DNA from 2 places in the Clostridium sp. CM036 genome. Region 1 is predicted to be linked to the other one. Evidence: predicted binding sites of a transcription regulator. Region 1 holds the regulator's gene; the other holds the start of a gene.
The links. Region 1 encodes LexA, which represses DNA repair genes until DNA is damaged. Its sites were predicted from a motif close to CNAACANNTGTTNG; they were not measured.

Region 1 (11,594 bases):
AATGATTTTAATACCATTTATGTTTTATCTGAAACCTTACTTTCTAATGATCGAATAGAAGAATCCTTAGAAAAAGCTCGCTTATTTTTAAGATCAGCTAATAATACAGATAAATATAATAAATCTATTAATGAATATTTAATTTTTCTAATGGCTAAAAAACAATACAATTCCTTATTTAAAATGTTTAATGAAGCTGAATTTAAGCTAAAGGATAAATTTAAGCCTACTTATTATGCGTTAATGTATTTTATGAAAAATCAAAATGAAAAATTTGAAATTGAGTATAAAAAAGTTGGAAAAGAATTAGAGGAAACTGTTGAAGAGATTATTGAAAAAGTTAAATCATCACCTGCGGTGCTGTAATAGTAAAGAAAGAGACAATTAAATACATACTAATATGATTGATATATAAATAAAACTATTCTACATCGGTATTATTTATGTTACTATTATTACGGTAGTTAAAGTTTAAAACACATAATATATACATAATAAAAAGGGGACCTGGAATCATGATAGACATAACAAAAGTATACCTTCAAAAGAAGTATAAAATAAGTTCAAAAACGCTAAAACTCTATGATATAGCAATACAAGATGTACAAGATGAGTTTAAAATTCTTGATGAAATAAGAGAGTTTAATCAACTTAAGGTTTTGACCGCACTACAAGATGAACGAATTAGCGAATGCCATTTTACAAATTCATCTGGATACGGTTATGGCGATATTGGGAGAGATTCATTAGATAAAGTATATGCAAGAATTTTCAATTGTGAGAGTGCACTCGTTCGGCCGCATTTCGTAAATGGAACACATGCAATTGGAGCGTCCTTATTTGGTAATTTAAGACCTAATGATACCATGATATCGGTATGCGGAACACCTTATGATACACTTCTTAATATAATAGGTATAAATGCTAAGGAGGATATAGGCTCATTAAAAGATTATGGTGTAAAATATAAACAATTAGAATTAAACGATAACTCTAAAGTTGATATTGATTTAATGAAAAAGACACTGATTGAAGATAAGTCAATAAAGCTAATTCATATTCAAAGATCTACTGGATATGGCTGGAGAAAAGCATTATTAATTTCTGAAATAGATGATATTATAAGCGCTGCAAAAGCTATAAATCCAAAGGTTATTTGTTTTGTAGATAATTGTTATGGTGAATTTATTGATGTTACGGAGCCTACAGATGTAGGAGCAGATATAGTTGCTGGATCCCTCATAAAAAATATTGGTGGTGGAATTGCACCTACAGGTGGATATATTGCAGGTAAAGAAGAATATGTACGACAAGCTTCTTACAGACTAACAACTCCTGGAATAGGAGGGGAATGTGGTTCTACGTTTGGAGTTATGCGTTCTTTATATCAAGGACTATTCATAGCACCACATATAGCTATGGAAGCATTGAAGGGCGCTATTTTCTGTGCAAGAATTATGGAACTTGCAGGTTTTGAAGTTCTTCCTAAGTATACTGATAAAAGAAGTGATATAATTCAAGCAATTAAATTTAATGATAAGGAAAAGTTAATTAATTTCTGTAGGGGTATACAAGAGGGGTCTCCCATTGATTCTTTTGTTCAATGCGAACCGTGGGACATGCCAGGATATGAAGATAAGGTTATAATGGCAGCAGGTGCATTTATTCAGGGAGCATCTATAGAATTATCTGCAGACGCTCCAATAAGAGAGCCTTATATAGCATATTTACAGGGTGGATTAACGTTTGATCATGCTAAAATTGGAATACTAATAGCACTTTCAAGAGTTATTTGAACTAGAAAGTAAATATTTATGACTTAATAATAGAATAAAAAAATCCTGCAATTGATATATTCATTGCAGGACTTTTTTGTTACATAAAATCTTTAAAGGTGGATATTTAATACTTTCTGTAAATACCAACAAGTACACCTAAAATTACACAGTCATCAACTATGATAGGGGACATAGTTGAATTTTCAGGCTGAAGCCTTATATGATCTTTTTCCTTGAAAAATCTTTTAATAGTTGCTTCATTATCAATAAGAGCTACAACTATATCGCCATTTTTAGCGGTATTGATTTTCTCAATTATAGCAAGGTCTTTATCCAATATTCCTGCTTCAATCATGCTGCTACCAGAAACTTTAAGCATAAATAGTTCATTATTGGTTTTAGTGAAATTTAAAGGAAGTGTAAATGTATCTTCAACATTTTCAACTGCGAGTATTGGTTTGCCAGCAGTGATTTTCCCTATAATAGGTATATCTATAAGTTCTTTTCTTATGACAGAATCCTTTATTAATTCAATTGCACGAGGCTTGGTAGGGTCTCTACGGATAAATCCTTTTTTTTCTAGTCTTGCTAAATGCCCATGAACAGTCGAAGTAGATCTTAATCCTACGCCATCACATATTTCTCTGACTGAAGGTGGATATCCTTTTAGTTGTACCTGTTTCTTTATAAAGTTATATATTTCACTTTGCTTATCTTTTTTTTCAGTTAACATGTAAACGCCTCCCATTCATAGTATAATTATACCATATAAATGTAATAACATCAAACTTACGTTCTGTTTTATAGTTATTAATAAAAATAAAAAATTATATATTATTATGTATGAATACATAAGTCATTATTAAGGGGTGTTAGTGTTTGATTATTGAAAATATATTTGCTATAATAGTCTATTATGAAAGTATTTGAAATAAATAGATTGGAGTGTTGTATGTCTAAAAATTGTATATTTAATAATAAGAAAATTTGTAATAGTTGTGGAGAATGTGAAGTCTGTGAATTAAATTCAAATAAGAAATGTAATAATTGCGGTAAATGCTTAGAAATGGAAGGTTACGATGTAAAAGCTATAAAAATTGATGAAGTTTTTGAGGATAATGAGATTGAAGGGGTAGAAGAGGTAGACGAAAATATTTGTGACAGGTCTGAAATTAATTTAGCGGAAGAAGTAGATAATGATGAAAATGAAAATGATGAACTACCAAAACTTGAAGATTATGACTCAGTGGTAGCCAGCGATGAATTTTTAAAACTACATAAAGATGAGTTCATACCTGAAAACAATGAGGTTTGGGAATTTATAGATGACATAGACGGGGCAAAAGAGCTACTTGAAAATGAAGATGATAACTCAGGATTACTTCAAGAAGAATTTCCTGGACTTATAAGACTAAAAAAAATATAAGTATTAGAAAGTATATATTACGCATAATGCATTAACCGTATTGCAATACGCGTAATATATACTTTTTTTTATTCATCAGAAAGTGGATTTGACTTAACCGCATTTCTTAATTTATCATTATCTACATGAGTATATATTTGGGTGGTAGATATATTTTCATGGCCTAATATTTCTTGTAGACTTCTAATGTCTACATTTCCATATTTATACATAAGAGTAGCAGATGTATGCCTTAATTTATGAGGAGTATACTTATCTTTATTAAGTCCAGCATTACCTATATATTTTTTTACAATTCTCTCCACAGTGCGTTTATTAATTCTTCCATATTTACCACTTATAAAAAGGGCATCCTTATCTTCAGAATGAATTTTATCTATGTTCGTATTTCTAATAGGCAAATATTTATAAATTGATTTCAATGAAGCTTTATTCAAATAAATGGTTCGTTCTTTATTTCCTTTCCCAATAATAGATAATGTATCATCTTTAAAATCGGATATATTTATACTACAAAGTTCTGACAGCCTGATACCACAATTTAAGAATAATGTAATAATACTATGGTCGCGAATAGAATGCTTATCTCTAGAGCTTGTAGCGTCGAGTAGTGCCTTACTTTCACTTAATGTTAAAAAAACAGGACTTCTTTTACCAAGTTTTGGTGACTCTAAATCTATTGTCGGGTCTATAGTTAGCACTTTAGCCTTAGTGGTTAAATACTTGAATAGAGACTTTATAGATGCAATTTTTCTTGCTTTAGCGTAGTTACCATTAGCCCTATATTTCCCAAGATAGGAGATATAGGCATATAAATCCTGCAATGTAAGGGTTCTTAATGTATCTAAAGTTAGGTCACTAATTATAATGGTCTCAAGAGGTAGAGCATTTTCTGAAGAGACTAGACCTTTGTATATTTTTAAGAACTTTAATAGCAATGATAAATCAGCAGTATAAGCAACAACAGTAGAACTAGAACATCCTTTAATAGTAGATAAATAATTCAGATAATCATTTAGAAACGGTGGGAGTTCATTGTTATAAATAGTATTTATATTCGATTTCATAAGTACCTCCAAAAATCATAATAATGTCGTGAAACTTACATTTCACGACATTATTATACTACAAGAGGGGGAGCAAAATCCTGATTTTTCTAAAATAATAAAAATAAACAAATGTTTTTATTATTTTTATTATTTCCACATGCAATTTGAATTTTATTCTTCGAAAGTTATAGTGAAATCATGGCCTGTGGAGCTACAATATTACCGACTTCAAAAGGAGATTTATACTACCACTGAAATTTTCTATTTGTTAGGTTATGTAACTCTTACTTATAGAATTGGGAGACTTTCCTTCTAAAATGTCGTTAAACTAAAAAAGCTATCAGTTTTGTTTGCATCACTGATAGCTTTTTATAGTATAATTTCTATCCAATACTAAGGATTATACGTTTATAGAAGTTTCTACTCCTAATGCATCTTTATTGGCCTCGATTATTGGTTTTACATATTCATCTATAAATTCTATTACTTGACTTGGAGCTCTACCTACAAATTTAATCGGGTCAATTACAGCAAATATCTCTTCTTTTGACATCCTAAAACTATCATCATTTATTATTCTTTCTATAAGATCATTATTTAAGCCTTCTTCTTTAACGCGTTTTGCTGCAGCCATAGAATGAACTCTAATGTTCTCATGAAGTTCTTGTCTGTCCCCGCCCCTTTTAACAGCTTCCATAAGGATATTTTCTGTAGCCATAAATGGAAGCTCGTGGTTTACATGAGCAGTAATTACTTTTTCATATACTACCATATTTCCAGCTATATTCATATACAAATTTAATACTCCATCAAGTGCTAAGAAAGCTTCAGCTACGGATATTCTCTTATTAGCTGAATCATCTAATGTTCTTTCAAACCATTGTGTTGCAGCTGTTATAGCAGGATTTAATGAATTCACTATAATATATCTTGATAAAGAGCTAATTCGCTCAGAACGCATAGGGTTTCTTTTGTATGCCATTGCAGAGGATCCAATTTGATTTTTTTCAAAAGGCTCTTCCACTTCTTTCATGCTTTGAAGTATCCTTAAATCATTACTGAATTTATATGCACTTTGAGCTATTTCTGATAAAGTATTTAATACTATAGAGTCTACTTTTCTAGAATAAGTTTGACCAGTAACGGGATATGTATCTTCAAAGCCCATTTTATTCGCTACATATTTATCTAAGTCTTTTACTTTTTTCTCATCATTTTCGAATAGATTCATAAAGCTCGCTTGGGTTCCAGTTGTTCCTTTAACCCCTAGTAACTTTATTCTATCTATTACAAAGTCTAAATTTTCTAGATCCATTATTAATTCTTGAATCCATAGGGTTGCCCTTTTACCTACAGTAGTTAATTGAGCTGGCTGTAAATGGGTAAAACCTAGTGTAGGAACATCTTTATACTTTAATGCAAATTCTGAAGATTTACTAATTACATTAATTAATTTTTTCTTAATTAATAGTAAAGCCTTTTTCATGACTATTAAGTCTGTATTATCGCCTACATAGCAGCTAGTAGCCCCTAAATGAATAATACCCTTCGCATTAGGACATTGAACCCCATATGCATATACATGGCTCATTACGTCATGTCGTATTTCTTTTTCTTTATTTTCAGCCACTTCGTAATTCACATTATCTACATAGGATTTAAGCTCTTCAATTTGAGATTCTGTAATATTGATTCCTAATATCCTTTCACCTTCAGCTAGTGCAACCCAAAGCTTTCTCCATGTTCTAAACTTCATATCATCTGAAAATAAATAACTCATCTCTTTTGATGCATATCTACTATTTAATGGTGTATTATAAGAATTTCTCATATTCTGCCTCCATACGTACAATTTTAAATATAAAACAAGTTTCATTCATATTATAACATACAATAGTGCTAAAAGTAATGAAAATGTTCGTATACTTAATTTGTACTTTCCAAATTATTTTTTAGTATATAAATTTATATACCATAACATTATATACGCTTTAAAGAAATTATTAAACAGTTCTAAAATATTATATTTATAATATAATTTATACAAATAGAATAATTATATTAGTCTGGGGGTAATTATGTATAAGCTTAGTATTATCGACAAACTTTCATTCGTGTTTGTATTGATTGGTGCTTTAAATTGGGGACTTTTAGGATTGTTAAATGTTAACTTAGTTAGTCTTATCTTTGGATTTGTTCCCTTCCTTGCTAGAGCAATATACATTTTAGTAGGATTATCTGCTGTGAATATTATTGTTTTCATAGCGAGAAATAAAAAAAATTAGATCCTCTTTTCTATTAATATTATCTTAAATAGTGTAATATTAATAGAAAAATACTCCGTAAATTATTATGGAGTATTTTTGATTATATTAAATCATCTATTGGGTTTCTAGGCCCTCTTAATTGGGCTCAGTTCACAATTGCTAAGTTATACTGGCCTACGTTCCAATACTTTTATTTTAATTTCTGATATATCGATTTTTTCCATTATCACATCCTAGCTAACTAGTTACTTGGAGTTACAGTTGATTGTTTTTCGTCTGGAGTTACAGTTGGTTCTTTTTCATCTGGAGTTACAGTTGGTTCTTTTTCGTCTGGAGTTACAGTGGGTTCTTTTTCATCTGGAGTTACAGTTGGTTCTTTTTCATCTGGAGTTACAGTTGGTTCTTTTTTATCTGGAGTTCCAGTTGACTCTTTTTCATCTGGAGTTACAGGTGATTCTTTTTCATCTGGAGTTCCAGGTGATTCTTTTTTATCTGGAGTTACAGGTGATTCTTTTTCATCTGGAGTTCCAGTTGATCCTTTTTTATCTGGAGTTCCAGTTGATTTTTTTTCATCTGTGGATAGTTTGGGAACGGGAGTTTTTACATTAGGAGATGTCCCTTTAAAATAAAATCTTCCTAAACCCCCAACAATTATAACTAAAATAATTGTTGCGATAATTATCATTGCCTTTTTATTCTTACTAGTTTTCTTATTTCTAGAGAGCGCTTCCCTATTTTCTTTATTTATTGTTTGTTCAGCGCCTGTTACCTTATTCATAACCGCTGTAAAATCTTCTTTTTCATTAGGAACTATTGCTTCGTTCTTTCTCACTGCCTTAAGGATTACCTGTTTTACATTTTTAGGTATATTAAACAAAAATGATAGTATTCCCTTTTGTTCTACAGAGTCTATCTCCTTAAAATTTTCAGGTGATCTGATTACAATAATAGGCTTATTATTGTAATTAGATTGTTTTTCTACATATACTGTAACTGAAAACTCATCACCCTTACTTATAAAAGGGATATAAACCTCTAAAATGTTATCCTTTATTGAAGAATCAAATTTTAAACCTTTTGTTATTGTGGCACCCGCACTCTTTAAGTTAGTCTGTGAACCCTGTATATTTATAGTTAACTCATGAATTGTTTTATTTGATGGGTTCTTAACAGTAATAATGTATGTGCAATGTTCTTTGCCATCCGTTTTTATAGGTTTACCATTTCGTACATTACATAATATTCTAGGTCCTAAATTTCTATAATAATCTAATAGTAATCCAGATATAAATGATATTATTATAGTTATAATTGCAGTTTTAATAATATTCATAAAATTAATTTTCGCTCCCTTATTTTTTACTGTTTTTCCAGCTACATAATTATATAATTCACTTTCAGTAAATTATAAAGTAGATGGATACTTGTGACAAACTTAAAAATTGAATTGAGAAGATTTATACAAGAGCCTAAGTAATAGTAGCTACGCATCTTAATGTAGACATGGTCTTGCCAACGCCTCCCTTTTGATTGCTCACTACACTGAAATTTTCTCTTTGTAGTCCCCCTAGAAATATAATGAAGTATCGTTAAAATACTTGTTTCATTATATTCCATATATCGAATGATAGCAAATCAAATTCCCCAAATGTGGTATCATTAATAAAAATTTAACATCATAAAATACTTCATTATGATGTTGACGCTAACCCGTATAGTAACATTAATTGCTTTTTTCTACTTGCTGATTTAAATAACATACAAGTATGTCTCAACAAAGGATATTTTAAGTTGTAGTTGGAAAATAATTTTGTTAATAATTATTTTTGATGCCTTATTTATTTGTTTGATTAAATTTGTTCCATTGTTAGTATTCTCTTGTTCCCATTTTGAGTTTCTTCAATAAAGAGAATATTATATTTTGCGAGATATATGTGATTAAACTAATCAAGTTTTACTTGAAATTTTTTTATTAACAAAAAAAAGCATGTATAAATTAATATAGATGCTTTGTCTAAATGAATTTTTGATTAGTTAGGCACTAGAATTACTACTCCAATTATTACAATAAATTGCTATCATATCATTGCAGCCATTCTATTTCCTACTCTCTATGTATTTTATAATTATTATAACTTACACACTAACCATCTATTGGGTTTTCAGGGCCTTTAAGCTCTAATTGATAAAAAACAAGATTGAGCCACTTCCCAAATTTAAATCCAGCTTTATTTATCTTACCTGAATACTCGAACCCCAATTTTTCGTGCAATTTGATACTTTTTTCATTTGATTCATCAATTGCCGCCACCATGGTTGCAAATCCTCTTTCATTGGAAAATCTTATTAGTTCTTTAGCTAGTAGTGTTCCTATGCCTTTGTTTCTACAGTTACCATTAACATAAATAGAGTGTTCAATAGTATATTTATATGCAGGCCATGCTCTGAATGGCCCAAATGTAGCAAATCCGATAACCTTATTATTTTCTTCAACTACTAATATTGGATACCCCTCTTTCTTCTTTTTTTCATACCATTGTTTTCTGTCATCAATTGTGTGAACTTTATAATCATAGACAGCTGTTGTATTTAATATTGCATCATTACAAATTTCTAAAATATCAATCAAATCATTTTCTACTGCTTCTCTTATCATTTTTATACCCCTCTCACAATAAAAAGTTGCCACTAAAAATTTCTTAACGATCATTCTATACAACATTATACAATATTTTTGTTTTTTAAAACATAACCTTTTATAATTGGTTTTTTCTTTTTCTTATAAGGGTTTTTTATTAGTGTTAGACCCTAAAGTTAAAATTGCTACTGTAGATATAATACACATTCCTCCGATTACTTCAAACAATCCAAAAGGAACATGTAACCAAAATATAGAAGCAAGTGTAGCGGATAAAGGTTCTGCACTTGCCAATAAGCTAGCTTCAGTAGGTGCAATATATTGTAAACTAGCTATGTACAAATAAAAGGCAATTAGTGTACCGAATAAAACCACAAATCCAACAAATAAACTAGAAAGCAAAGACCAATTTTGACCTTGTATATTCCATGGCGGGTTTATGAAACTCAGCCCAACTCCGCCTATAAGCATACCCCAACCTACAACAATCACAGCCCCCCACTCCTTAAGCAAACTATGTGGATATAATGTATAAAAGGCAAGGGCAATTGCTGACCCAACTCCCCAAGCGATGGCAGGTAACGAAATAGTAAGCCTATCAACCGTGCCGTTAGTCACAAGAAGAAATGTTCCCAAAATAGCTAAACCAACTGAAATAAATTCTTTTGGGCTTGGGACTTTTTTTAATCGTATTGCCAAATATGCTACTATAAATATCGGAGCTAAATATTGCAACAAAGTGGCTGTCGCAGCGTTACCTGATTTGATGGACATAAAATAAGTATATTGTACTCCGAGCATCCCAATTATCCCGAATATAATCAAATGTAATCGTTTAGAAGAGTCTTTCCATACAGACCAAACCTTATGTTGTCCATTAGTTTTAATACTTGCGAATAAGAGCAATAGTACACCTGATGTTATCATTCTTACTGTTACTAGCCAGCCAGGTTGAAATCCTTCGTTTTGAAAAAGTTTCTGTGCAACAGTACCAGAAATCCCCCACAAAATCGCACCGACTATAGCCATTGCATATCCTTTGTAGCGTAAATTCAGCATAATTCTAAACTCCTTTTTTCTATTCATTATGTTAACTACCAATAACTTTGTTTACTGATTACAAAACAACAGCATAGGTGTCATTATTTTCAATAAACATTTTTATGTACTGCCAACCAGCATTAGGACCAATTAGCTCACACCTAAAATAATACCTAAATATATTTTGTTAAATTTTCTCATAAACGGCTAGATCCCTCCCCATTAAATTACCATTGCGTAATTATTCAATTATACATAATATTAATATAAGTTTCAAATATTTAGTAAAATTATGTATAAATTGATTTCATATTTTTTATCAATACAAAAAAGCATCTATAAATATATTATAGATGCTTTTTTCAGGTTGTTTACAAACCCAGTATAATTTTTTTATTATACTGGGTTTTTTACATGCAATTATGCGATAGCATTTTGAGTTATGGATAAATTTAAAATAACAACTATCTTCTTAGTTAGAAAATCAAAAAACAGTAAAGATAGCAGGCTAGCTATCTTTTTCATATTCTGCACTGCTGCTGTAAGCAGACACTGCTCTTGCACATTTTCTAATCCACGCATATGGCAATAGCGAAGCCCATGCAGTTGTTTTGAATCTGCGAAGCTTCGCTCTATAGTTTCTTTTCTTCTTCTATATATATTTCTGCCTTTATCTGTTCTGGTGAACTTTACAACATCTTCTTTATACGTTTCCCAAACATGTCTTCTAATAGTTTTAAACTTGCTTTTTGCAGAAAAGCATTGAGCTCTATTTGGACATATCTCGCAATATTTTGCATTACCAACATATTCTTTATATCCTTCTCTTGTTGTCGTTTTATAATGTAAAGCCCTTAAGTCAGGGCATACGTAAATGTCCTGCTCTTTAACATATTGGAATTTATTTTTTGTGTACATTCCTTTTGTATGTGGAGACCTACGGTATCCCATTACAGATTTTAATTCCCTCTCATATAGTTCTTTACATATAAGATTTGTAGCATAACCAGCATCTGCACCAACATATTTTGTATTAAAATTAAACTTTTTTATTTGCACATCTAATCTATCGATATAAGGATCAACATCATTTATGTTTCCAGGAGTAACATACACATCAGTAATTATATTATGTCTGCTATCGACAGTTCTGTGATCTAAATATGAGAAGCCTTCCGGCTTGCCATCTCTCATCATATATCCACTGTCGGGGTCGGTTGTGCTAACTTTAGTTTCTTTTATTTTGGTAACAGGTTCTTTTTCCTTTAAAGGTTTTTTACCATGGTTTATTCTATCTTCTTCCACTGCTTTATTAAGTTCAGCTACATATTCTTTCGGCGTTTTTTCAACTTCAATTTTCACAAGCTTTCGCTTATTAGCATTTGCTTTTAGGTG
Region 2 (11,594 bases), 1.4 Mb from region 1:
AATAAATCTTTAAATATAAAATCAGGAGCATGCTAGGAATACCCTTGGCAAGCCCCTTTTCTATTATATAGGAAACAGTTTGTGGTAAATAATGTGGATAACTTTTTTTTCTGCCCTTAGATTTCATCCAACCTGTGGATATAGATATGCATAATAGTATGGACTTTCTCCGGAATTGATTCCAAATAAGAGAAGCAGAAACATTGAAATTTCATTTAGAAATTCTTCTTTTCCAATGTAAAATTCTCGTGAGCCTGACAGGAAGTCAGGCTAGCGAACCTGAGGCAGGATGCCGAATGTGAGCGCCAGGGACTTTTATATTCGAAAAGATTAGAATTCCTTAATGGAATTTCACGTTTCAACCTCTTATTTGGAGTCACGCAGGAGAAAGTTCATATTGAGTGAATTTTTAAAGTAAACTATGTAACACCCTAGTGTGGTATAGATGTAATTGCTTCAGTATAATTTTATCGGCTTGAGCCTGAGTTATAGTCCCATTACTTACAAGGGATGTTAGAGGATTTATATGAGTTATCTTGTTACTATCCATATATAGTTTACTTCCTTGAGTAGTAATAGCTTTAGTTTTTTCTGAACCTTCAGATCTATTTAGTACAGCTTTAATTTTATTCGCATCAGTTTGAGTTATAGTATTAGCAGTTACAAGGTTTTCAACATTTGCGCCTAAACCCTGTTTTATTTTAGTGTCTATTTTTTTACATTCATTTGTGAAAGGCGCTTTTTTACCAATATTTAATGGGTTAGAAGTTGCTGCGAAAGTTGTACTCGCAGATGATAAAAGTATTCCAACTGTTAGTGAGCCAGATAGAATTTTGGTTTTTATAGATATAATTTTCATTTTAATATCTCCCTCATTAATTTATTTTTATCGATTCTATCTTTTAATCATAGCAATTGCGAGTGTCAACGAGGTGTCAATATAATGTCTATTTTGTTTGTTTTGTGTATTTTCTATAAATTTTGTATTAACTCATCTCCTGCGGAGCTGAAATGTCGTTAAATTCCTTCATAAGCTAATCCCAACTTACCAGGAGTGCTAACAAATATTTTTATGCGCAAAAAAAGTATATAATACTTATAATGCATTAATAAGTATTATATACTTTTTTCTTTTTTATTATAGAGGAATAGCTTGCGAAAAATAATGTGGATAACTTTCACGTTTCAAGCTCTTATTTCAAACCACGCAGGAGAAAGTTCATAATTAACCTTTTGATAATTCATCATTTCCTTTTTCATTAAAAGTTTCCTTCCACTCTTTATCGGCGTAAGGTGTGAAAGCATTTGCAACCTTGTCAATATTTTCATGGAATTCTTTGTCATTAAGCATAACATCTCCAGCAGCATCAGTTGGTTTAGCGCCAACCTTTTGACATACATCTCTTATTACATTGGTATTATCTATCATCATACATGGCCTTAACATATTTTTGTTATAGGGCTGTCTATGTCTTAATTCTTTAAAGAAAGGATCCCTAAAAGCGTCGATTAATGGTCTTCCCTTTAAATTAACTGTTGAGAAGTGTGCAAATATACATGGTTCTGCGTCCTCTTTCGAATTGATATGAAAGAAGTATTTACCGGCTATACATCCCCCTACTAGTGGAGCATCATTAAAGAAATCAATTGTAAAATATGGTTTTGTTGTTCTTATTTCATTAGTTCTTCTTCCAAGTCTTATTCTCTGCTCTGGTGTAAGCATCATATCAAACTGTGGATGTGAACTTACCGGCATAAACAAGAAATACCAACTTAATTTAGAACCTTTTTCAATTAGCATATCAGTAAACTTATCAGATAATACATCATCTATGTTAGTTCTTGTAACACATGTTGAAACTCCGAATAAAACTCCTCTTTCTTTAAGCATATCCATAGCATGTATAACTTTTGCGAATGTACCCTTTCCTCTTCTTGATTCTGTATCTTCTTCAAAGCCTTCAATCGAGAGCATTGGGAATACATTTGAACATTTTTGTATCCTATTGGCAATTTCGTCAGTTATAAGAATGCCACTAGTAAACGGGGAGAACATCATGTCATCAAATTTTTCATATATATCGAGCAGATAGTCATTATAGAAAGGTTCACCCCCAAGTATTATTATCCAGTATATTCCCAAATCTCTTGCTTCTTTAATTAATCTCTCTACTTCTACAGGTGGAATATCAGTATCTTTACTATAATTAGATGCATAGCATCCAACGCAGTGCAAAGGACATCTCATAGATGGACTGATTAGCAAAACAAATGGTATTTTTGTATCTTCGTCAGTTAAGAATTTGTTGCGTTTTGCACCAGCATACCAATTTGCATTTGCAAAGAAATTAGTAACCAATTTCTTAAGACACTTTGTGTCTGTATTAGTTAATATATTTTGTATATATTCATGTGTTGGTGGGTTACTCTTGTAATAACTATAGACAAAATCTATTTGTTTTAGTTGAGACTCATCTTTTATTAGTTTTTTTATAGTATCAAAAATTTTGTCAACATTTCTTTCTGGGTTCTTTTCTAGATAATTAATTAAAGTCTCCATGATTTTAGATTTTACACCTTTTTCTACAGAATTCATAATACTCACAACAATTCCTCCATTTAAAATATTTTTTTTATGCAGTATATTATTATTTAATGAGAATCAACTAATATTAATCGTTAATTTTGTCTAGATGCAAATAGGTGATTATATATATATATATATATAGTATCTATATTTATAATTTAGAATAAAATGCAACTAATGAAAATTTTTAACGGTAAATTAGCAAGAAATATTGTTGAAAGAACTATGAAGGGTGTTAATTATAATCTTTAGATTTTTTTAATTTATAGTAGGTGAATAGTTTTTGTGAATTAGTATAGGATATATTGACATATTAAAAATTTATAGTTAAAATAGAAGTAACGAACAAATGTTCAGAAGAAGGAATACAAGGCGGTGATTTTATGCATGAGTTTAAGTTACATTCAAAGTTTAAACCTACTGGAGATCAACCACGGGCAATTGATAGTCTTGTGCGCGGAATTGAAGAAGGTAAAAAGTTTCAAACTCTTAAAGGAGTAACGGGGTCAGGTAAGACTTTTACCATGGCTAATATTGTTGAGAGAGTTCAAAAGCCTACATTGGTGCTTGCTCATAATAAGATCTTAGCAGCACAGCTTTGCTCAGAGTTTAGAGAATTTTTTCCTGATAATTGTGTTGAGTATTTTGTTTCATATTATGATTATTATCAGCCAGAGGCTTATATTGCACAGACGGATACATTTATAGAAAAAGATTCATCTGTTAACGATGATATTGATAAATTAAGACATTCAGCTACATCGGCATTACTAGAGCGTAACGATGTTATTGTGGTGGCTTCGGTTTCATGTATATATGGACTTGGTAACCCCGAGGAGTATAAAAAACTTACAGTGTCATTAAGGGTTGGCATGGAAAAGGATAGAAATGAAGTAATAAGACAGTTAGTAGATATACAGTATGAAAGAAATGATATTAATTTTATTCGCGGAACCTTTAGAGTGAGAGGTGACACTATAGATATATTCCCTGCTTCATCGTCAAGTGAAGGAATTAGGGTAGAGTTTTTTGGAGATGAGATAGAAAGGATTAGATCATTTGATTCTCTTACAGGAGAAATTATTGGAACCCTAAAACATGTATCTATTTTCCCGGCTTCCCATTTTGCTACATCCAAGGATAAATTGGAACTTGGCATAGCTCAAATAGAGCAGGAGCTTGAGGAGAGGTTAAAGGAGCTTACTTCAGAGGATAAAGCTTTAGAGGCACAAAGACTTAAGCAAAGAACAAACTATGATATTGAAATGATGAGAGAGGTTGGTTACTGTACTGGTATAGAGAACTATTCTAGAATTTTAGATGGCAGGGCTGCTGGAACAGCACCTCAAACATTGATGCATTATTTCCCTAAGGATTTCTTAATGTTTATAGATGAGAGCCATGTAACTCTTCCGCAGGTTAGAGCTATGTTTGGTGGGGATAAATCAAGAAAGACTAATTTAATTGATTATGGATTTAGACTTAAGTCAGCCTATGATAATAGACCGCTAACTTTTCAGGAGTTTGAGGGTACTATGAATGAAACGATTTTTGTAAGTGCAACTCCAAACGTTTATGAAGCAGAACATAGTGAGAATGTGGCAGAACAAGTAATAAGACCTACAGGATTATTGGATCCTGAAATAGTTATAAGGCCTGTTAAGGGGCAAATAGATGATTTATATGCGATCATTCAGGAAACAATAAAAAGAGGCTTTAGAGTTTTAGTTACGACCCTTACAAAAAAAATGTCAGAAGATTTGACTAAATACTTTAAAGAAATGGATATGAAAATTACATATTTACATTCGGATATTGATACCATAGAAAGAATGAAAATTATCCAAGATCTTAGGCTAGGTACTTTTGATGTGCTAGTAGGTATAAATCTTTTGAGAGAAGGATTAGATATTCCAGAAGTAGCTCTTGTTGCAATACTCGATGCAGATAAAGAAGGGTTTTTACGTTCTGAAACCTCATTAATTCAAACAATAGGAAGAGCTGCAAGAAATTCAGAGAGCAAGGTAATAATGTATGCAGACAAAATTACAAAATCTATGAAAAAGGCTATGGATGAAACTACAAGGCGTAGAGGAATTCAGATGGAATATAATGAAGAACATGATATAGAGCCAACCACTATTGTAAAAGATATTAGGGAAGTAATCGGATCTATAACAGTTGCGGAAGATAAAGAGGTATATGAAACCCTTGAAGCTGCGATGGATGCGAATTACGATGAAACTAAAAAGTTAATGGATAAGTATGAAAATGAGATGAAGCAAGCAGCTAAGGATTTACATTTTGAAAGAGCGGCGCAGCTTCGCGATATAATTTATAAACTCAAGAAGCAGATTAAAAATATATAATTGTGTTGTAACAGAGGAGGAAAATATGAGGGATAAAATTTTTATAAAGGGTGCTAAGGTTCACAATTTAAAAAATGTTGATTTGGAGATACCGAGAGATAAATTTGTAGTGTTTACTGGACTTTCAGGGTCTGGTAAATCTTCACTTGCTTTTGATACATTATATGCAGAGGGGCAAAGAAGGTATGTGGAGTCATTATCTGCATATGCAAGGCAATTTTTAGGTAATATGGATAAGCCAGATGTTGAGTACATAGAGGGGTTATCTCCTGCTATTTCTATAGATCAGAAAACTACTAACAGAAATCCACGTTCCACAGTGGGTACTGTAACTGAAATTTATGATTATTTGAGACTTCTTTATGCTAAAGTAGGGACGCCTCATTGTCCTAAATGTGGTAAGGAGATTTCTCAGCAAACTGTAGACCAGATGGTGGATAGAATAATGGATATGCCAGAGAAAACTAAGATTTCAATTTTATCTCCTGTGATAAGGGGAAAAAAAGGTGAACATGTCAAGATAATAGAAAATATTAAAAAAAATGGTTTCGTTCGCGCTAGGATAGATGGTACTACTGTAGAGCTTCTGGAAGAGGAAATAAAACTCGCAAAGACTAAGAAACATAATATAGAGATAGTAATAGACAGAATTTCTGTAAAAGAAGAAGTTCGAGGGAGGCTTTCTGAATCTTTAGAGAGTGCATTAAAACTAGCAGAGGGGACTGCAATTGCTAGCATTTCTGGTGGTGAAGATATTCTTTTTAGTGAGCATTTTGCCTGCATTGATTGCGGCATTAGTCTTGGAGAATTGGCTCCGAGGATGTTTTCGTTTAATTCTCCATATGGTAAATGTGATACTTGCGACGGCCTTGGTACTCTTATGGAAATTGAAGAGGATTTAATAATACCAGATAAAAGTAAGAGTATTAAAGGCGGCGCCATTATGTCTTTTGGGGAAGGTAGTCTTAAGGAGGATTCCTGGACTTTTTCGGTGCTTCGGGCAATAAGTGAAAAATATAAGTTTAGCTTAGATACGCCTATAGAAGACTATGAACCAGAAATTCTTAAAATATTACTGTACGGAACTAATGGAGAAAAAGTTAAGGTGGAGTATGTTAAGGAGTTTAGATCAGGTACTTTTAATCATTCTTATGAAGGAATTATAAACAATTTAAAAAGACGATATTTTGAAACCTCGTCAGATTATATAAAAAGAGAAATTGAACAATATATGGGTGATAATGCATGCCCTAAGTGCAAGGGAGCAAGGTTAAGCCCAGAGGCACTAGCCGTAACTGTTGGGGATAAGAATATAAGCGAGTTTTGTCAAATGTCTATTGTAGATGAAGTTATATTTTTAAAAGATATCAAATTATCAGAGAAAAATAAGATTATATCTAATCAAATTTTTAAGGAAATAAATGATAGACTTAATTTTTTAAGGGATGTAGGACTTGATTATTTGAATTTAGCTAGAGCGGCAGGTACATTGTCTGGTGGAGAAGCGCAGAGAATAAGGCTAGCTACTCAGATAGGATCAAGCCTTATGGGAGTTTTATATATTTTAGATGAGCCTAGTATTGGTCTTCATCAAAGGGATAATGATAAACTTATAAAGACATTAAAGCATTTAAGAGATATAGGTAATACATTAATTGTGGTAGAACATGATGAAGATACCATGAAGGCAGCAGATTTTATTGTAGATGTTGGGCCAGCGGCTGGCGAACATGGTGGAGAAATTGTGGCTACCGGAACAATTGAGGATATAAAAAACTGTGAAAGGTCAATTACGGGTCAATATTTAAGTGGTAAAAAGAAGATAGATGTTCCGAAGGTGACGAGAGTATCTAATGGAAATAGTATAAAAATACTTAATGCAAGGCAAAATAATCTTAAAAATGTTAGCGCGGACTTTCCGCTAGGTGTATTCACTGCAGTCACTGGTGTTTCAGGTTCTGGAAAGAGTACTTTAGTTAATGAAATTCTATACAAAGGTCTTAATAAAAAGGTGAATAAATCTAAGAAGAATCCTGGACTTCATAAAGATATTTTAGGATATGAGAATATAGATAAAATTATAAATATTGACCAAGGTCCTATAGGGCGTACTCCAAGATCTAATCCGGCTACATATACAGGAGTATTTGATATCATTCGAGATGTTTTCTCAATGAGTCCAGAAGCTAAGATGCGGGGTTATAAGCCAGGTAGATTTAGCTTTAATGTAAAGGGCGGAAGATGTGAGGCTTGCAAGGGTGATGGAATAATTAAAATAGAAATGCAATTTTTATCTGATGTGTATGTGCCTTGTGAGGTTTGCAAAGGGAAAAGGTATAATAGAGAAACTTTAGAGGTTAAGTATAAAGGGAAAAATATTGATGAAATCTTAAATATGACTGTTGAGGAAGCTGTAAAGTTCTTTGAAAATATTCCTAGAATTTCTAGCAAATTTAAAATACTGATGGATGTTGGACTCGGATATGTAAGGCTAGGTCAACCATCAACACAATTGTCTGGTGGCGAGGCTCAAAGAATTAAACTTGCTTCTGAATTATCTAAGAGAAGCACTGGCAAGACCTTTTATATTTTAGATGAGCCTACTACAGGACTTCATATTGATGATGTTAGTAAACTTATCAAAATACTTCAAAGACTTGTAGATTCAGGGAATACAGTAGTCGTAATTGAGCATAATTTAGATGTTATAAAGTGCGCGGACTATGTTATAGACTTAGGTCCGGAGGGTGGAGATAAGGGAGGTAGCATTTTGTGCAGTGGTACTCCAAAAGAAATATCCTTAAATGTGAATTCATATACAGGACAATATCTTAAAAAAATGTTATAATTCATAATAAGCTAGCATACTAATTTAACGATATTTCAGAAGGAACTCCCCAATTTTTATAAGTGAGGGGATAGCGATTAATAATTGGTATCCCCTTTAGAGGTCTACAAAGGGGTAAATCTCCTTCTGAAGTCGCCAATTTATCTACTGCTAAAATGTGCAGTTACGCAGGAGATGATTTAATGCTAGTCTTTGATTATGATTTAAAGAGGAGAAAGTGAGTTATGGCTAATATAAGCTTGTTTTTGAGATATGCAATTATAGCGATTATTTACATTATAATAATATTTGCTTTGAGAATAATGTATAAGGACATAAAAGGTGGTGCAAAGAAGAAACCAGTTATTAAGAAAACTATGGGGCTTGAGGTTATAGAAAGAGGAGAAAATTTTAATTTAAGAATCGGTGCGGTTATTCCTCTAAACGATGTGCTTACCATAGGCAGAAAGGGAGATAATCTTTTAATTTTGGGGGACAAATACGTGTCATCTCAGCATGCAAGAATATATCTTAAAAACACAGATTATATTTTGCAAGACCTGAGAAGTACTAATGGAACCCTTAAAAACAACAAAAAAGTAACGGACAAGGTAATCATAAAAAAGGGCGATGAAATTAAAATAGGAACTTCAATTTTTAAAGTTATAGGGTAAATTATGAGTGCGAGAGAGGTGATAGTATGGAAAAGATAAAAGAGGAGCGGAAGCTTCTAAGGTATACTTATCTTCTATGCATAGTTTTATTTATTAATATGTTTCTTATTGGTAAAAATGAGTTTGACAAAGGCGCAATAATAATGTGCGCAATAATATGCTTAATGTTTGCGTATTCTCATTTTATAATAAGAAGATTTTTCCCGGATGGTGACAAATATATTTTGCTGTTTTCAAATGTTTTAGCGGTTATAGGTATGGCCATGTTATATAGGTTAGACTCATCTCTTGCACTTAAACAACTTATTTTTTATGCAGTTGGAATTGCCATATTCATCTTAGTAGTAGTGCTTTTTCCTAGCTTATCTAAGTTTGGAAAGTACAAATATTTTTATTTGGTATGCACTATTATACTTATGTCATTGGGAAGTATATTTGGGAAGTCGCTTTATGGAGCTAAAAACTGGATATCTATTGGTGGATTTACTTTTCAACCATCAGAATTTGCTAAATTATCTTTGGTAGCATATTTAGCAGCATCATTACAGAATTATGGAGAAAATCTTAAGGGAAAGTCAGAGCTTATGAAAATTAAGGGCTTAATTGAGCCTGGAATTGTAGTTATGATATCCCTTGGTTTCATGGTAAAGCAAACGGATTTAGGATCAGCACTTTTATTTTTTGCTATTTCAGTAACCATGTTATATATTGCTACTTCAAATTCTAAATATGTTCTAGTATGTTTAGGACTTTTTATTATAGGCGGATTTATAAGCTATAAACTTTTTGGACATGTTCGTGTAAGGGTCATGATCTGGAATGACCCATGGAAATATGGTAGCAATGAAGGCCATCAGGTGGTACAATCTTTAATTTCTATAGCTTCCGGTGGTCTTTTTGGAACGGGTTTTGGGCTTGGGCACCCTGGAATGGTTCCTGTAGTCACTACAGATTTTATTTTTTCCGCTATTGCTGAGGAGATGGGCCTTCTTACTGGCTTTGCTATCCTTATTTTATATTTTTTACTGTTTTATAGATGCATGAGGGTACCTGTTTATAGCAAAGATAAATTTACAAGACTACTTGCGGTGGGTTATAGCACAATGATAGCTGCCCAAGTATTGGTTATAGTAGGAGGGGTAGTTGGAGCTATTCCACTAACAGGTATAACACTACCATTAGTTAGTTCCGGTGGTAGTTCTATGTTAATAACTTTCTTTGCACTAGGTATACTTCAAAAAATTTCGGAGGACGGTCAAAGTTATGAATGATTTTGTGGATAATATAAAAAAAGTCATGTTGGTGTTTTTAATATTTTTTATTGCTTTAATTTCCTACATAACTTATTCATATATGTTTAGGAGCGAAAAGACTTTAGATAGTGCATATAATAGGAGAACTTCGGCTGAGAGAAATAAGGTATTAAGGGGAACAATTTACGATAAAGATATGAAAGCTTTAACAAAAAGTACGAAAACAAGTGAAACTACTCAAAAGCTGGAATATTTAAAGGGTCCAGTGTTTGCACATGCTATAGGGTATATGGATACCGTATATAATCTTGCTGGTCTTGAAAAAAAATACGATAAAGAACTTATGGGGGCTGGAGAGACAGCAATTCCAAAGTTTGTTTTCTTCAGTAAAGATACTGAAGAGAAAGTTGGAAATGGATTAAGAACTACTCTTGATTCAAAGCTTCAAAACAAAGCTTATGAGCTTTTAAAGGATACAGGATGTAAAGGTGCGATAGTAGCGATAAATCCTAGAACTGGAGAAGTTTTAGCTATGGTATCTAATCCGTCTTATGACCCAAATAATTTAGAAAGAGATATGAAAGATTTAAATGCAGATAAAGAAGGTACACCACTACTTAATAGGGCGACATCTGGATTATATCCACCAGGGTCTGTATTTAAAACTATTCCGGCGATAAGCGCTTTAGAAAATATCACTAATGTTTATAATAAGGGATACCAGGATAATGGTAAATTAGTTGTCAATGGAACACAACTGTTGAAAAACTTTGATGACGAGGTTTTAGGAAGTTTAAATTTTAAATCTGCTTATGAACATTCTAGTAATGCGTTTTTTGGGTCTTTAGGTATTGATTTAGGAAATAAAGCACTAAAGGAAACCGCGGAAAAGTTTTATTTTAACAAGAATATCCCATCTGAAGGGTTAACTATAGAGAATAGTAGATTTCCAAGCTATAAAAGCTATGAGAAAGGTAATATCGCTCAAAGTGCTATAGGCCAGGCGGAGGTTTTAGCTACTCCTATGCAAATGGCATTAGTTGTAAGCGCTGTTGCTAATGATGGTATTATGATGCAACCAATGCTTGTTAAAGAAATATTGGATAGCAAAGGTAAATCTTTAAAAAAAATAGAACCGAAGCAACTAGGAGAAGTGATATCAAAGGAAAATGCTAGTACTATGAAGGATTTAATGAGAGGCGTTGTAACTGAAGGTACAGGAACTAATGCAGCTGTGTCAGGCATCGAGGTTAGTGGAAAAACGGGTACTGCAGATCATAAAGCTGATGTTAGTGCACAAAGAGGTGCTCATTCCTGGTTTACTGGATTTGCACCCTATGATAATCCTGAAATTGCCATATCGGTAATTGTAGAAGAGGGTGGAGTTGGTGGTAAAAAAGCTGCCCAAGTAACTAGAGATCTTATTGAAAGTTATTTAAAATAAAGCATAAAAATATATGCATATAATAGTAAAGAAAGTCAGATATTGAAATAATATCTGGCTTTCTTATTAGAAATAAGATAGCTACATGATATATGGAGCAATTTGTAGTATATTGCCCAGGAAATTTAACGACATTTTTAAAGGGGTGCTAATGTGTTTGATTTTGAATATCAACTAAAGATTCTTCCAGATGCACCAGGAGTGTATCTTATGAGTAATCATCTTGGTGAAATAATATATGTGGGTAAGGCTAAAATATTAAAAAATAGAGTAAGGCAATATTTTAAGGGTTCAAAAAATCATTCTGTAAAAGTAAAGGCTATGGTGAAAAATATATCTGAGTTTGAATATATAGTAACGGATTCGGAAATGGAGGCACTTATTTTAGAGTGTAATCTTATTAAAAGATATAGCCCAAGATATAATATTTTGCTTAAGGA

Region 2: the regulator LexA is predicted to act here: its motif matches at 2,930-2,943, upstream of uvrB (excinuclease ABC subunit UvrB).

Annotation. Positions count from the first base shown of each region.
Region 1 is NZ_CM143652.1:835,210-846,803, reverse strand. It holds gene ACWJKE_RS04045 (ATP-binding protein) at 1-366, shown strand, start outside; gene ACWJKE_RS04040 (methionine gamma-lyase family protein) at 516-1,796, shown strand; gene lexA (transcriptional repressor LexA) at 1,903-2,511, opposite strand; gene ACWJKE_RS04030 (hypothetical protein) at 2,731-3,204, shown strand; gene ACWJKE_RS04025 (tyrosine recombinase XerC) at 3,273-4,271, opposite strand; gene purB (adenylosuccinate lyase) at 4,654-6,084, opposite strand; gene ACWJKE_RS04015 (DUF378 domain-containing protein) at 6,332-6,538, shown strand; gene ACWJKE_RS04010 (hypothetical protein) at 6,762-7,853, opposite strand; gene ACWJKE_RS04005 (GNAT family N-acetyltransferase) at 8,664-9,176, opposite strand; gene ACWJKE_RS04000 (EamA family transporter) at 9,300-10,217, opposite strand; gene ACWJKE_RS03995 (IS1182 family transposase) at 10,620-11,594, opposite strand, start outside.
Region 2 is NZ_CM143652.1:3,322,749-3,334,342, forward strand. It holds gene ACWJKE_RS15785 (DUF7010 family protein) at 1-36, shown strand, start outside; gene ACWJKE_RS15790 (hypothetical protein) at 410-859, opposite strand; gene ACWJKE_RS15795 (radical SAM protein) at 1,226-2,605, opposite strand; gene uvrB (excinuclease ABC subunit UvrB) at 2,971-4,956, shown strand; gene uvrA (excinuclease ABC subunit UvrA) at 4,982-7,804, shown strand; gene ACWJKE_RS15810 (FHA domain-containing protein) at 8,029-8,457, shown strand; gene ACWJKE_RS15815 (FtsW/RodA/SpoVE family cell cycle protein) at 8,484-9,728, shown strand; gene ACWJKE_RS15820 (peptidoglycan D,D-transpeptidase FtsI family protein) at 9,721-11,154, shown strand; gene uvrC (excinuclease ABC subunit UvrC) at 11,308-11,594, shown strand, end outside.